3 regions of the Blautia sp. CGZ-1-C1 genome follow, and region 2 is predicted to be linked to each of the others. Evidence: a T-box and tRNA genes for the amino acid it is inferred to sense, from the RefSeq annotation. Region 2 holds a T-box; the other regions hold tRNA genes.
The links. A T-box is a leader RNA that pairs with one kind of tRNA and senses whether it is charged. The one in region 2 lies ahead of thrS (threonine--tRNA ligase), so its partner is inferred to be a tRNA-Thr.
Positions count from the first base shown of each region.

Region 1: it has a tRNA-Thr gene. The T-box ahead of thrS (threonine--tRNA ligase) is inferred to sense a tRNA for this amino acid. The anticodon was not compared.
Region 3: it has a tRNA-Thr gene. The T-box ahead of thrS (threonine--tRNA ligase) is inferred to sense a tRNA for this amino acid. The anticodon was not compared.

Region 1 is NZ_JBWLUT010000064.1:8,536-13,364, forward strand. Features, by position in the region: gene AC058W_RS04735 (carbohydrate kinase family protein) at 1-39, opposite strand, end outside; gene glgB (1,4-alpha-glucan branching protein GlgB) at 293-2,593, shown strand; tRNA gene AC058W_RS04745 (tRNA-Thr) at 2,654-2,726, shown strand; gene AC058W_RS04750 (ABC transporter ATP-binding protein) at 3,204-4,412, shown strand; gene AC058W_RS04755 (ABC transporter permease) at 4,399-4,829, shown strand, end outside.
Region 2 is NZ_JBWLUT010000160.1:4,320-9,148, forward strand. Features, by position in the region: gene AC058W_RS14940 (COG2426 family protein) at 1-4, opposite strand, end outside; gene hisC (histidinol-phosphate transaminase) at 21-1,076, opposite strand; gene thrS (threonine--tRNA ligase) at 1,399-3,360, opposite strand; T-box leader at 3,542-3,747, opposite strand; gene AC058W_RS14955 (methylenetetrahydrofolate reductase) at 4,264-4,829, opposite strand, start outside.
Region 3 is NZ_JBWLUT010000104.1:33,217-38,045, reverse strand. Features, by position in the region: gene cysS (cysteine--tRNA ligase) at 1-836, shown strand, start outside; gene AC058W_RS09440 (Mini-ribonuclease 3) at 821-1,300, shown strand; gene rlmB (23S rRNA (guanosine(2251)-2'-O)-methyltransferase RlmB) at 1,297-2,034, shown strand; gene sigH (RNA polymerase sporulation sigma factor SigH) at 2,169-2,768, shown strand; tRNA gene AC058W_RS09425 (tRNA-Thr) at 2,890-2,961, shown strand; partial or broken gene AC058W_RS09420 (Uma2 family endonuclease) at 3,621-3,920, opposite strand; gene AC058W_RS09415 (Uma2 family endonuclease) at 4,008-4,517, opposite strand.

The DNA of each region.
Region 1 (4,829 bases), on a different contig from region 2:
TTCGCCTAATGCGGTTACGTCAAAGGCTTTGTTTCCCATTTTGTATCCTCCTTGTTGTGATGGAAAGAAGCATAGTATCCGGAACAAGATTCCTTCCATGGTTAATAACATAAATTTAGCGCAGGAAAGGGAATTTGTCAAACAATTTTCTTTATTTTTTTGTGCAAAGATGCTAAAATAAACATAACTTGATTTGTTATTGTTTACAGGTGACGTTTAATGTACCGTAAATACGCTGCCGGTAAGAGTAACCGATCATCATATTTCTGACAATCGGGGAGGTAACGCAGCTATGGACGAAAAAGTATACGGCTATATGGACTGGCCGAGAATTGAAGCTATTGTGTATGGAGAGGAAACTGCTCCCAGAGATGTGATGGGACCAAGGATCACACAGGACGGAGTTCTTATTCAGGGATTTTTTCCTGATGCAGAAGAAGTCAGTGTGATCAGCGGAAAGAAAACCTATGCCTGCGAGAAAGAGGACGAGGCCGGATATTTTGCAGTATTGCTTCCTGTACGCAAGGTGCCGGAATACAGATTCCTTATAAAAATGGGAGAGACAGAGACAGAATGTTATGATCCCTATGCTTTTCCATGCCAGATCACAGAGGAAGAGGAGAAGGCTTTCTGCGCAGGTGTTTATTATGAGGCATATAAGAAGCTGGGTGCGCATCCTATGGAGATTAAAGGAGTGAAAGGTACTCTTTTTGCTGTCTGGGCTCCGAACGCAGTGAGTGTAAATATTGCAGGTGATTTTAATGGATGGATCGGACGTGCAACCATTATGCATCGTATGCCTATGTCCGGTATCTTTGAGCTGTTTGTTCCGGGCGTAGAAGCAGGAACACATTATAAATATGAAATTAAAGTTAAGGGTGGCGAAGTTCTGTTAAAGGCTGATCCTTATGGGAACAGTGCAGAGTATGATTCTGAGGGAGCATCTGTGGTAGCAGATGTAAGTGCTTTTCAGTGGAATGACGGAGACTGGATGAAAGAGCGTCACAGATTTGATGACAGGAAACAGCCAGTTTCTATATACGAAACATCTCTGGAGGAATGGAAATCTGCTGAGGAACTGGTGGAATTTCTGGCAGAGAAAGATTTTACCCATGTGGAACTCCATCCTGTGATGGAATACCTGGATGATATTACAGGTGGTTATTCTACATATGCATATTATGCACCTACTTCCAGATTTGGAAGCGTGGCGGATTTTCAGAAGCTGGTAGATGAGCTGCATCAGGCGGGGATCGGTGTGATCCTGGACTGGACACCTGCACAGTTTCCACGTTATGCCTCCGGTCTGGAGAAATTTGACGGAACACCTCTTTATGAGAGACAGAATCCGGCAGAGGCGATTCATCCGTTCTGGGGAACACTGCTCTATAATTACGGAAGCCCGATGGTTAAGGATTTTCTGATTTCCAATGCCTGCTTCTGGGCTGAGGTTTACCATGCTGACGGTCTGCGTATGGATGATGTGGATGCCATGCTGTATCTGGATTATGGCAGAAATCCGGGAGAGTGGACACCTAATATTTACGGAACCAATGAAAACCTGGATGCTCTGGAATTTCTGAAGCATCTGAATTCTGTGATAAAGGAGAGAAATCCCGGATTGCTTTTAGTTGCTCAGGAGAACGGACTCTGGCCGGAGCTGACAGACAGTGTGGGAAATGACCATCTGGGATTTGACTATAAATGGAGTGGTGGATGGACAAAAGATCTGCTTGAATATCTGAGCAAGGATCCTATTGAGAGAAAGAATTACCATGATCAGCTGACCATGTCCATGCTCTATGCATACTGTGAACATTATATTCTGACCCTTGGCAGCAGGGATGTTGGTACATTGAAGGATTTCGCAGATAGGCTGCCGGGAAGTGAAGAACAGAAGAATGCGCAGATCAGAGAGGCTTATGCTTATATGATGCTTCATCCGGGATGCAAGATGATGGCACCGGACAAAGATATGCCGAAAGAACTGGAATTATGTGTCAAAGACCTCAATAATATGTATCTTGCTCATTCTGCACTTTATCAGCTGGATGATGAATATGATGGATTTGAATGGGTTCAGCTGATGAAGTATGAGGAGAATGTGATCGCATTCATGAGAAAGACAGAGAAACCGGAAGAAACTATTCTGGCTGTTTGCAATTTCGCGGCAATTCCATATGAAAACTACAATGTGGGAGTTCCTTTTGCCGGCAAATATAAAGAAATCTTTAACAGTGATGATAAAAAGTACGGTGGTAATGGTGTAGTAAATACGAGAGTGAAAGCAGCGAAGAAGGCTGAGTGTGATGAGAGAGAGTATTCCATCACAGTAAAGCTTCCGGCACTTGGTGTGGCAGTCTTTACCTGCACTCCGGAAGAAACAGAGAAAAAGCCCGCTGCCGAGCATGGCCAGATCAAGAAATCCATTACCAAGACAAGAACTGTACGCAAGGCTGCCGGGAAAACAAAAGCAGCTGTAAAAACTGCAGTGAAACCGGTGACGAAAAAGGTGACAAAAGAAGCACCCCAAATAGTGAATAAAACGGAGGAGAAAATACCGGTCAAAAAGGACTTGACAGAGAAGAAATAATATTATAAACTAAATGCTGTGGCTGTCAGAATTATCAATTTCTGACAGATTACAGCATAAGCTGAAATAGCTCAGTCGGTAGAGCACTTCACTCGTAATGAAGGGGTCGTGAGTTCGAGTCTCATTTTCAGCTTGAAAGATATTGGGCAATTGTAATTTTATAGAAAATCCGCTATACTGAAAAGCAGAGTATAGTGGATTTTTTATGTTTTTATGGAGGTTCGTATGGTGAGTACCTTAAAATTGCCGGTAGGAATTGAAATGATTGTAAAGAGAAATTTACTTGACAATCTCGGGCCTATCCTTTAATATAACTTTTGGATTATACCAAATAAATAATGACCGGGAATCTATCAAGAAGAATGGTTGATTTCCGGTTTTCTTATGTGGACATCATGGTCAGGAGTGCCCGCAGACTGGATGGAACAGGACGGACCGGATATATCTATAATTGGAAAAATGGACATATACAGATGCGAAACCATGCAGAGACTGGCACTGTAACAGGCGTCAGCATTGGCATAAGCCGATGTAGGGGCGAGAGCTTTTACGCGTGGTTTTGTATCTTTTTTAGTTGGTAACTTTTTTACATGAAAGGAGCTGAGTATAGTTGGCAGAGATTTCACTTGAACTGAAAGAGATAAAGAAAAGTTTTACAGAAGGCGAAGCAGTTCTGGATAATATCAGTCTTGAGATCAGTAAAGGAGAGTTTATTACTTTGTTGGGATCTTCGGGATGCGGCAAGACGACAACGCTGCGAATCATTGCCGGTCTGGAACAGCCCGATGCAGGAAGTGTCTGGCTGGACGGCAGGGAAGTGACAGGTCTGGAGCCGAACCAGAGGGATGTGAATACGGTATTTCAGAATTATGCGCTCTTTCCGCATATGAATGTTGCGGAGAATATTGGCTATGGTCTGAAGCTGAAAAAAGTTCCTAAGAGTGAGATCAGGAAAAAAGTTTCTCAGATGCTGGAACTGGTTCAGCTTGAAGGATATGAAAAAAGAAAGCCTTCCGAACTCTCGGGCGGTCAGAAACAGAGAGTTGCCATTGCGAGAGCACTGGTGAATAATCCCAAAGTATTGCTTCTGGATGAACCGCTGGGAGCACTGGATCTGCAGCTTCGCCGTGCGATGCAGATAGAACTGAAGCATCTGCAGAAGAAACTGGGAATTACATTTATCTATATCACTCATGATCAGGAAGAAGCTATCAATATGTCTGACAGGATCGCGGTGATGAGGGACGGACGTATAGAGCAGATCGGAACACCGGATGAGATCTATAATCATCCAAAGACCAGTTATGTGGCAACATTTGTAGGAAATGCGAATATCCTGCATGGAGTTGCAGAGAGTATTCAGGGACAGAATGCAATCGTAAAAATTGGAAATGACAAGGTAATTGTAAAGCTTGAAGCAAGTCAGCAGGATACAAAGGATACAGGGGCAAAACAGCACCTTACAGCAGGAGAGAACGTAACTCTGGCTGTGAGAAGTGAAAATGTATTGTTACAGGAAGCTGCCGCAATCGGTGATACCGGTACAGATAACGGAGACATTGTTGATATAAGTATGGCAGGTGGGATTTCGGATATACATGATACGAATAGTATATCGGGCTTACAGGCGACTGTTACAGAGAAGAACTTTGCAGGAGGTCAGCTTCGTGTAACCCTGAAGCTGAGCGATGGTACACAATTGATTGCCAGCAGATACGGAATCGACGCATCCGTAGCAGAAGGCCAGACAGTAAGATGCAGTTTCCTGCCGGCAGATGCAGTACTGGTAGACAGGGAGGATATTCATGAAGAAGCGTAGAAGCCGTTCTGACAGTTCTGCATGGATGGCACTTCCACTGTACATTTTTACCATTGTGTTTGTGGTATGCCCTCTTATCTATATGGTGGCGCTTAGTTTTGCTACGCCGTCCAGAGGATTTGGGGTGACCTGGAAATTTACGCTGGACAATTACAGAAATATTCTGGAACCTGTATACCTGAATACATTTGTGGAATCACTGAAGCTGGCATTTACCAGTACGATAGTGATCGCTTTGATCGGCTATCCGTTCGGGTATTTCATGGCGAGGCTGCCGGAGCACAGAAAGAAAAAGGCACAGCTTCTGTTGTCCACACCGTTCTGGGTAAATTCCCTGATTCGTCTGTATGGCTGGATCATTATTCTGCAGAAAAAAGGACTTTTGAATTTTGTATTGATAAAACTCGGGATCATTGA
Region 2 (4,829 bases):
CCATTAAAACCTCCTAAATTTTATTTCAGATAATCCTTCAGAAAATCAATAAACTTCTGCATTTCTTCCTTTGTTCCAATCGTGATACGAAGGAAGTTATCAATTCTTTCCTTCGGGAAATAGCGGACATAAATATGCTGCTCTCTCAGTGCTTCGAAAAGCTCCGCTGCCGGACAGGTTGCATGAGTGGCAAAGATAAAGTTAGACTTAGAATCCTGGAAGGAGAATCCCAGCGCCTTTAATTCTTTCTTTGTCCATTCTCTCGTCTCTATGATTTTATTACATGTTTCCTCAAAGTATTCCTTGTCCTCCACTGCTGCCACACCCGTTGCAAGTGCTGTACGGTCCATCGTGTAGGAATTGAAAGAATACTTCACATCGTTCAGGAATTTGATCAGTTTCTCATTTCCGCATGCAAAGCCGATTCTCATGCCTGCCATGGAACGTGATTTGGAGAATGTCTGCACAACCAGAAGGTTGTCGTACTTCTCAATCAATGGAAGTGCTGACTGACCGCCGAAATCCACATATGCCTCATCCACAATAACAATGATATCCGGATTATGACGGATGATATCTTCCACATCCTCTAATGGCATTTCCACACCCGTCGGTGCATTTGGGTTCGGGAAAACGATTCCGCCGTTTTCTTTGAAATAGTCTTCCTTCTTTATATGAAAGTTCTCATCCAGAGCCGGTCTTTCATATGGAATACGGAACAGATCTGCCCATACGTCATAGAAAGAATAGGTAATATCAGGAAAAAGAACCGGCTTCTCTGAGTTAAAGAATGTCAGAAAACTCATGGCAAGAACATCATCAGAGCCTACTCCCACAAAAACCTGCTCATCTTTTAAATGATAATTCTGTGCGATCGCATGTACCAGATCTCCCGCTGCCGGATCCGGATAAAGTCTCATGGTATCGGTATCCATACCTTTAAGTACTTTCTCCACTCCAGGTGCCGGAGGATATGGGTTCTCATTTGTATTTAATTTGATCATATCCGGTTGGGTTGGCTGCTCACCTGGTGTATATGGTATTACTTTACGGACGTTTGCTTCCCAATTGCTCATTTGTCTAATTCCTTTCCTGCTTGATTCACTCTGCTCTCATTAAGTCAACTTCTGTTTATTCACTACTGCAATCCGGCAGAGACCACTTATCTGCTATTGTAAGCATCCTCAAACTATTTGTCAATTATATTTGATGTAAAGCCGTACCGAATATCTTGTCTTTTAAGCATATTCACGCTCAATAACGTCACGTTTACGCTGGCATTTTAACCATCTAATGAGTATGCCCCGATACTTGAAATTAACAATAACAAGAAAAAGCAGGGGCTGTTTTTAGTCCCTGCTTTCCTCTTCGTAACAATACAATGCTTGTAGATACAAATTATTTATTCTCTTCCTGAACTTCAATCTTACGAATAGTCTTATTCTTGATTTCTTCTTTGATTGCTGCAAGGAAGTCGTCAAGTTCTTTCGTTCCTTCATCGCCAAGGTAACGGCTTCTTACAGAAACTTTGCCTTCTTCTTCCTCTTTAGCACCAACGATGAGCATATATGGAACTCTTGCAAGACGTGCTTCACGGATCTTGTAGCCCATCTTTTCGGAACGCTGGTCAACGGAGCAGCGGATTCCGTTTTCTTTTAACTGTGCTTCAACTTTGGCAGCATAGTCGTGGAATTTCTCGGAAATCGGAACGACACGAACCTGTTCCGGGCAAAGCCATGTTGGGAACATACCTGCATATTTCTCAATCAGCCATGCCAGTGTTCTCTCATAACATCCCATGGATGTACGATGGATGATGTATGGACGCTGTTTTTCGCCGTTTTCGTCGATATAGTACATATCGAACTGTTCAGCAAGAAGAGCATCCCACTGGATTGTGATCATTGTGTCTTCTTTTCCGTATACGTTCTTGGCGTTGATATCAACCTTAGGTCCGTAGAATGCAGCTTCTCCGACATCCTCTGTAAATGGAATATTCAGCTCTTCAAGCATCTGGCGGATATGGCCTTCTGTCTCTTCCCATACTTCCGGTTCACCAATATATTTTTCTCTGTTATTCGGATCCCATTTGGAAAGATGGTAAGTTACATCTTCTTCTACGCCGAGAACCTGCAGACAGTACTGAGCAAGTGCAATACAGTCTTTGAACTCTTTCACCATCTGGTCTGGTCTTACAATCAGATGTCCTTCAGAAATCGTAAACTGACGTACACGTGTCAGACCATGCATTTCGCCGGAATCCTCGTTACGGAACAGAGTAGATGTTTCACCGTAACGAAGTGGCAGGTCACGGTAGCTGTGCTGTTCAGCTTTGTATACATAGTACTGGAATGGGCATGTCATTGGACGAAGTGCAAATACTTCTTTATCTGTTTCTTCATCTCCGAGGACGAACATACCGTCTTTGTAATGATCCCAGTGACCGGAAATCTTGTAAAGATCACTCTTAGCCATTAATGGAGTTTTGGTTCTTACATAGCCACGTTTTGTCTCTTCGTCTTCAATCCAACGCTGAAGTTCCTGCATGATGATGACACCGTTTGGCATGATAAGCGGAAGTCCCTGTCCGATTACATCTACAGTTGTAAAGATTTTCATCTCACGGCCAAGTTTGTTGTGGTCACGTCTCTTTGCTTCTTCCATCTGCTCAAGATGCTCTTTCAGTTCATCTTTGGAAGCATAAGCTGTTCCGTAGATACGTGTCAGCATTGCGTTCTTTTCGCTGCCTCTCCAGTAAGCGCTGGAAGAGGAGAGAAGCTTGAATGCTTTCACGCCTTTTACGCTCATAAGGTGAGGTCCTGCACAGAGATCTGTCCAGTCTCCCTGAGAATAGAAGGAGATTTCTGCTCCATCTGGAAGGTCTTCCACAAGTTCTACTTTATATGGCTCGTTTTTCTCTTTGAAGTATGCAATGGCGTCTTCTCTTGATTTTGTGAAACGCTCGATTTTTGCGCCTTTTTTGATAATCTTCTTCATTTCTTTTTCGATTGCATCCAGGTCATCACGGGAAAATGGAGGACAGTCGAAATCATAGTAGAATCCTGTATCGATAGAAGGTCCGATAGCAACCTTTGCATCCGGATATAAGGTCTGTACTGCCTGAGCAAGTACGTGGGATGCTGTATGACGAAGAACTGCAAGTCCCTTCTCATCTTTGGCTGTGAGGATGTTTAATTCGCAGTCACTGTCAAGAACTGTTCTTAAGTCAACAACTTCTCCGTTTACTTCTCCTGCACAGGCTGCACGTGCAAGTCCCTCGCTGATGTCGTAAGCGATGTCGATTACTGATTTAGCTTCGGCGTATTCTTTTTTTGAGCCGTCTTTTAATGTTACGATCATGGTCATTATCTCCTTTTTATAATTTGTTTTTATATTTTTCAGATGCACACTGACTTATAGTACAGCATGCCAATCCAAAATATATAGCAGAATTTCTTAAAAAATTTCTGCCGGTGCTTTTGTACTGCAAAGGGGCAAAAGAAAGAAATAAAAAAAGTCCCCTACAGTACGGTTAAATACTGTAGGGGACGAGATATCATATACTCGCGGTTCCACCCCGATTGTTCTGTCTTATCAGAACCACTTCATTTGATGGTAACGGAATCACCGGACTGTATTAAAGTCACTCAGAGGTGGTCTTCGGCTGGTTCGCGATAAAATGCTTGCACCAAAATGCATTTCTCTCTGTAACGTTTCTCAGCGTACTCTTCTCTTCAGCGTGTTGGTCTTTCTTATCTTTTCTGCCGCCTATTATAAACTTGAAGAATAAATTTGTCAATCATCAAAATGCTAAAAATGTTACTGTTCACTCCGTTCACAGCAACACGCTTCGCGATGCACAGAATTTATGCTAATCGCATAAATTCGCGCGGTATGTCTCGGGATTTTGGCATATTCATGCCAAAACACCTCGCGGAATAGTGGAGTGTGAACAGTAACCTAAAAATTACTGTTCTCACGATTCCGTGATATACAATACTCCTTAGGTTTTGCACAAAGAGATTCATATTTTTACATTACAAAGTGTCTTGCTGCAAACAAAGTGAACAATAAAGATATAATACAAAAAGCTGCCCGTCCACATACATTTTCATATGTGAACAGGGCAGCTCCTCATGTACTTTTTATGATATATCTCAGTTCAATTACCTTATAATCTCAATGTCTGGCGGATATTTGTAATCCGCTTTCGCTATCTGGTCCTATACCAGATAACAGATTCGGCTAATTTCCTCGTAAAAATCAGATCTCAGCCAGTTTCAGCAGATCCGGGATCTTGGATTCCCAGCCAAGTGCCATGATATGTACACCCTGACAATATGGCTTGCACTCTTTGATGATACGTGCGGCGATCTCAACACCTGTGATACCTGCTTTTGTCTTTTCTTTGTCGGCTTTGAGTTCCTCGATCATCTCATCCGGAACGTGGATACCGGCAACGTTGTTGTTCATGAATTTAGCCATTCCAGCGGATTTCGGAATGATGATGCCAACCTGTACCGGTTTTCCGAACTGTTTTGCTTTCTCCATGAATTTGATGAATTTCTCCGGCTCAAATACAGCCTGTGTCTGGAAGTAATCTGCACCTGCTGCAACTTTTCTTTCCATCTTTGCAAGCTGTGCATCAACGGAGTCGCTGCATGGAGATACAACAGCACCTTTGGAGAATTTAGGCGGCTCACCAACCAGTTCATTTCCGCCAAGGTCTACACCGGATTCCAGAAGCTTCACTGTGTGAAGAAGGGATACGGAATCAAGGTCAAATACCGGTTTTGCCTGTGGGTGATCACCCATCTTTGTATGGTCGC
Region 3 (4,829 bases), on a different contig from region 2:
GAGAGCCATCCTGGCCATCCCCATGGTGTGACGGACGTCCTGGCTGGCATATTGAATGCTCTGTTATGGCAAAGAAATATCTCGGAGATGAGATTGATATTCATGCAGGCGGTGAGGACCTGATCTTCCCACATCATGAAAATGAAATTGCACAGAGTGAATGCTGCAACGATAAGATTTTTGCAAAATACTGGATGCACAATGCATTCTTAAACATTGATAACAGAAAAATGTCCAAGTCTCTTGGAAACTTCCGTACTGTACGTGAGATCAGCGAGCAGTATGATCTTCAGGTACTTCGTTTCTTCATGCTGAATGCACATTACAGAAGCCCGCTGAACTTCAGCGCAGATCTGATGGAAGCTGCAAAGAATGCGTTAGAGCGTATCACAGATGCAGCTGCAAACTTAAAAGACAGAAAAGCAGCAGCACAGACAGAGGCTGCGACAGATGCAGAGAAAGAACTCCTTGCACAGTCTCAGGAGTTTGTTAAGAAATTCGAAGAAGCAATGGATGATGACTTCAACACTGCGGACGCACTGGCTGCAATTTTTGAACTGGTTAAATTTGCCAATACAAATGTATCCGAAGAAAGCTCCTCAGAATTCGCCGGAGTACTGCTTGATACAATGGTAAAATTATGCGATGTACTTGGTCTGAAAGCAGAGAAGAAAGAAGAAATTCTTGATAAAGAAATCGAAGACCTGATTGCAGAACGCCAGGAAGCAAGAAAAGCAAAGAACTTTGCGAGAGCAGATGAGATCAGAGATGAGCTTCTGGCTAAGGGAATTATCCTTAAAGATACCCGTGAGGGAGTAAAATGGAAACGAGCTTAAACGGTATGGCAGAAATAAATGAGTTTGATAAGCATGATATTGCTGGTTTAAAAGGATTGCTTCATCAGGTATTTCATCTGAAAGATAATGATATGAGGTCTTACTCACCCTTGACTTTAGCTTATATCGGAGACGGTGTTTACGAACTGGTGATCCGCACAATTCTTGTGAAAAAAGGAAACTGTCCGGTAAATCAGCTGCACAGAAAGGCAAGCAGTCTGGTTAAAGCAGGCACACAGTCTTCTATGATGGAAGTGATCGAACCAATGCTTACGCAAGAGGAGCACAGCGTTTATAAAAGAGGCAGAAATGCGCACTCCCCGACAATGGCAAAGCACGCAACAATGGCAGATTACCGCAGAGCAACCGGGTTTGAAGCTCTGATGGGATATTTATATTTAAAAGATGATTTCGGCAGGATCATAGAACTGGTCCGTGCTGGAATCGGAGAGGATCAGATATGAGTGAACAGATAGAAGGACGCAATGCAGTCCTGGAAGCTTTTCGTTCCGGTAAATGTGTAGATAAGCTGTTTATCCTGGATGGATGCCAGGATGGACCAGTCCGCACTATTGCCAGAGAGGCGAGAAAAAAAGATACGATTATCAATTATGTGGCAAAAGAGCGTCTGGATCAGTTAAGTGAGACAGGTGCGCATCAAGGCGTAATCGCCCAGGTAGCTGCTTATGAATATGCAAGCGTAGAAGATATCCTTGCAAAAGCAAAGGAAAAAGGGGAAGATCCATTTATCTTTATTCTGGATAATATTGAAGATCCTCATAATCTCGGTGCAATCATCCGTACTGCAAACCTGGCAGGAGCACATGGCGTGATCATTCCGAAGAGACGTGCAGTAGGACTGACCTCTACAGTTGCCAAGACTTCAGCAGGTGCATTAAACTATACACCTGTTGCAAAAGTGACAAATCTGGGACATACCATTGATGAGCTGAAAGAGCAGGGTGTGTGGTTTGTATGCGCAGATATGGGTGGAGAAACTATGTATAACCTGAATCTTACAGGTCCGATCGGAGTTGTGATCGGTAACGAAGGTGAGGGAGTAAGCAGACTGATTCGCGAGAAATGTGATTTTGTAGCATCTATTCCGATGAAGGGGGATATTGATTCCCTGAATGCATCAGTAGCAGCAGGCGTACTCGGCTATGAGATCGTACGTCAGAGAATGCAGAAGAAATAAGTGCCATATTTACATTAGTTATTAGAGGGTTATGTGGTTAATCTGTTTTGGTGTAAATAGCGTATTGGTTGTGCAGCAGAATAGAATTGTTTCAGTTAATAGCAAGATTTATGGAAAACGGAAGGTTTAAATTGATGAAACAGTATGACGGAATCAAGGATGAAGAATTAATCTTTCGCTTTAAAAACGGAGAGTCAGAGATTCTCGACTATCTTATGGAAAAATACAAGAACATGGTCCGCAAGAAAGCAAGGACCATGTTCCTGATAGGCGGGGAGAATGATGATCTGATACAGGAAGGTATGATCGGACTGTTTAAGGCAGTCCGCGACTACCAGCCGGACAAAGATGCCACATTTCAGACTTTTGCGGGCATATGCGTGGACAGACAGATTTACAATGCAATCCAGAGTTCTAACAGGCAGAAACATCAGCCGCTTAACTCATATGTCTCTCTCAGTGAGCAGGGCGGAGAGAACGAAGAACATCTTGGTGATACCTGGGTAGAAAATCCGGAATCGATCATCATCGACCAGGAAAACGTTGAGAATCTGGAACAAGAGATCACTACCACATTAAGCCCAATGGAGAATCAGGTACTGGAATACTATCTGGCAGGAAACGGCTACGGAGAGATTGCCGAACTTATGGGAAAAACACCAAAATCTATAGACAACGCACTCCGCAGAATCCGCACCAAAATAAAAGAACAACTGGAACAGCTCCGTAAATAAAAAATACAGAATTTTAACTGAAGGTAATTTTTATAAAAATAAAAAAGTTAAAAAATAGGGATTGACAATACGGTTAAGTTCTGGTAACATATCCAAATGTGAGCGGTAAATCCGACACGATGCTGATGTGGCTCAGAGGTAGAGCACTTCCTTGGTAAGGAAGGGGTCACGGGTTCAATTCCCGTCATCAGCTTTTTTTAATGCTTGAAAATAAAGGATTTCTTGAACCTCGGTACCTCAAAAGTAATCAAAACCTGACTTTTGCAGGTAAATTAACAAAAAACACCCGTCAAACCCAATAATTACAGGGCCTTGCCCTAACAATAAGAAGAAAGCCCAAGAAGCTGCAACTTCAAGGGCTTTCATTCTTTTTGTTATAAACACTTTAATACCTTTTGCCTACTGGCATTATAGCATATGCAGATCATGAAATCAATATGCAGATGAGTCTGAAAAAATAAAAAAGAGTAAAATAGTTACTGTTCACACACCACCACTATCCCGCGAGGTGTTTTGGCATAAATATGCCAAAATCCCGAGACATACAAGCCAAAATTCCATTGCCGCAGGCAATCTGGAATGAATTTTGGCTACGTTACTGAGAACGGAGTGAACAGTAACGTAAACTATCCCGTTGGTTTATGCCTTATTTCCCAAAATGGCTCAGTTGATAGGTTTATTCTCTTTAATAATCTGCACCCGTGACTATTGCTATTTATCTGCCTCACAAGTGTCGAAGACCCGTGTTCCTCTGGAAACAGAGATTGATTTCTGAGAGAATTACCATCAAGTATAAGAAAAATCGGAGCAAAAGCATTCTACCAGTGTACATCCATTAAGATGCTGAAGATTATTACAACCGTTATCATCAAGCTTATTTTTATCACAGATTACAGAAATATCCGGTTCTACGTAGGTATTACTTGCTTCGTCAAGATGTACTGCGAATGGTGCAGGAATCACTTCACAAGATCCCTTGTGTTGTTTTATATAATTACGGATAGAAGCGGAGAGTTCCATAACGATTTTCTGGTGTTTATAGGTTGGTGGTGCCATATAATAGATGTGTCCATCAATAAGCTCGGCTCTTTCTCCGTCTGGCAAAGCATAGATATCTTCAATGGTATAAGATTCTTCTTTAGATAAAGCCATACAATCACGCTCCTTTTGGGCTATGTTATAATGGATTCAGGTAGAATATTCAACGCTAACAATCGGACAGCAGTCCCATTGACAATGTTAATATTCCCCAATATCAAATAGCTCATCAAAAGTTATCTTCAAGTTTGGAAACATAACCAGTTGTAAATCTTCTTTATTCTGAGCGGTAACTGTTTTATAAAGATACGGATAACCAGTACCATCTTCTTTAAAGTCAAAAAGATAAATTTCTACAGATTTTTTTCTCCAGTCAACAATCCAGTACTCAGAAACACCGACTTTACAGTAAATATCCATTTTTTCGTGGCGGTCATATTCTTCAGTGGCATTGGATAAAACCTCCATTACAAAGCGAGGAATGCCGGTAAAAGAAATGTTTTTACGATCTCTCAGGTTGCAGATGATTGATACATCAGGAATGATTACTTTGTCGTCATTTTCACGCCATTCGTACTGAACACCGTCACCAAAAACACGACAAAGACTATCTTTAATCTGACTTCCAATTTTAATAACGAAGTTGTTAATTACCATAGAATGTTCGAGGTAAGTTTTGCTTAAATCTTCGATTGGCAATGCGTTACTCATGTTGCTGCACCTCCTGAATATATTGGTATAATCGTATATATTGAGATAATTATAAGTGTTAACACAGATTTCGTCAAGAAAACCGGAAACTTAAAATGGCAAAACAGATGTCAGTATCAGCCTCAATAGTGCATAAAATAAGGCTTGCCACCATTGTGGAAACAGTTGACAGATGGAATTTCCAATGATAATATAAATTCATTCGTTTGTGCTTAATAGAAGGAAAATCAATATAGTTAATAAAATGTACTTATATTATAACTGAAAATAACGGATATACTGGTTTTGTGGGTACGGGCAGATAATGCAGTG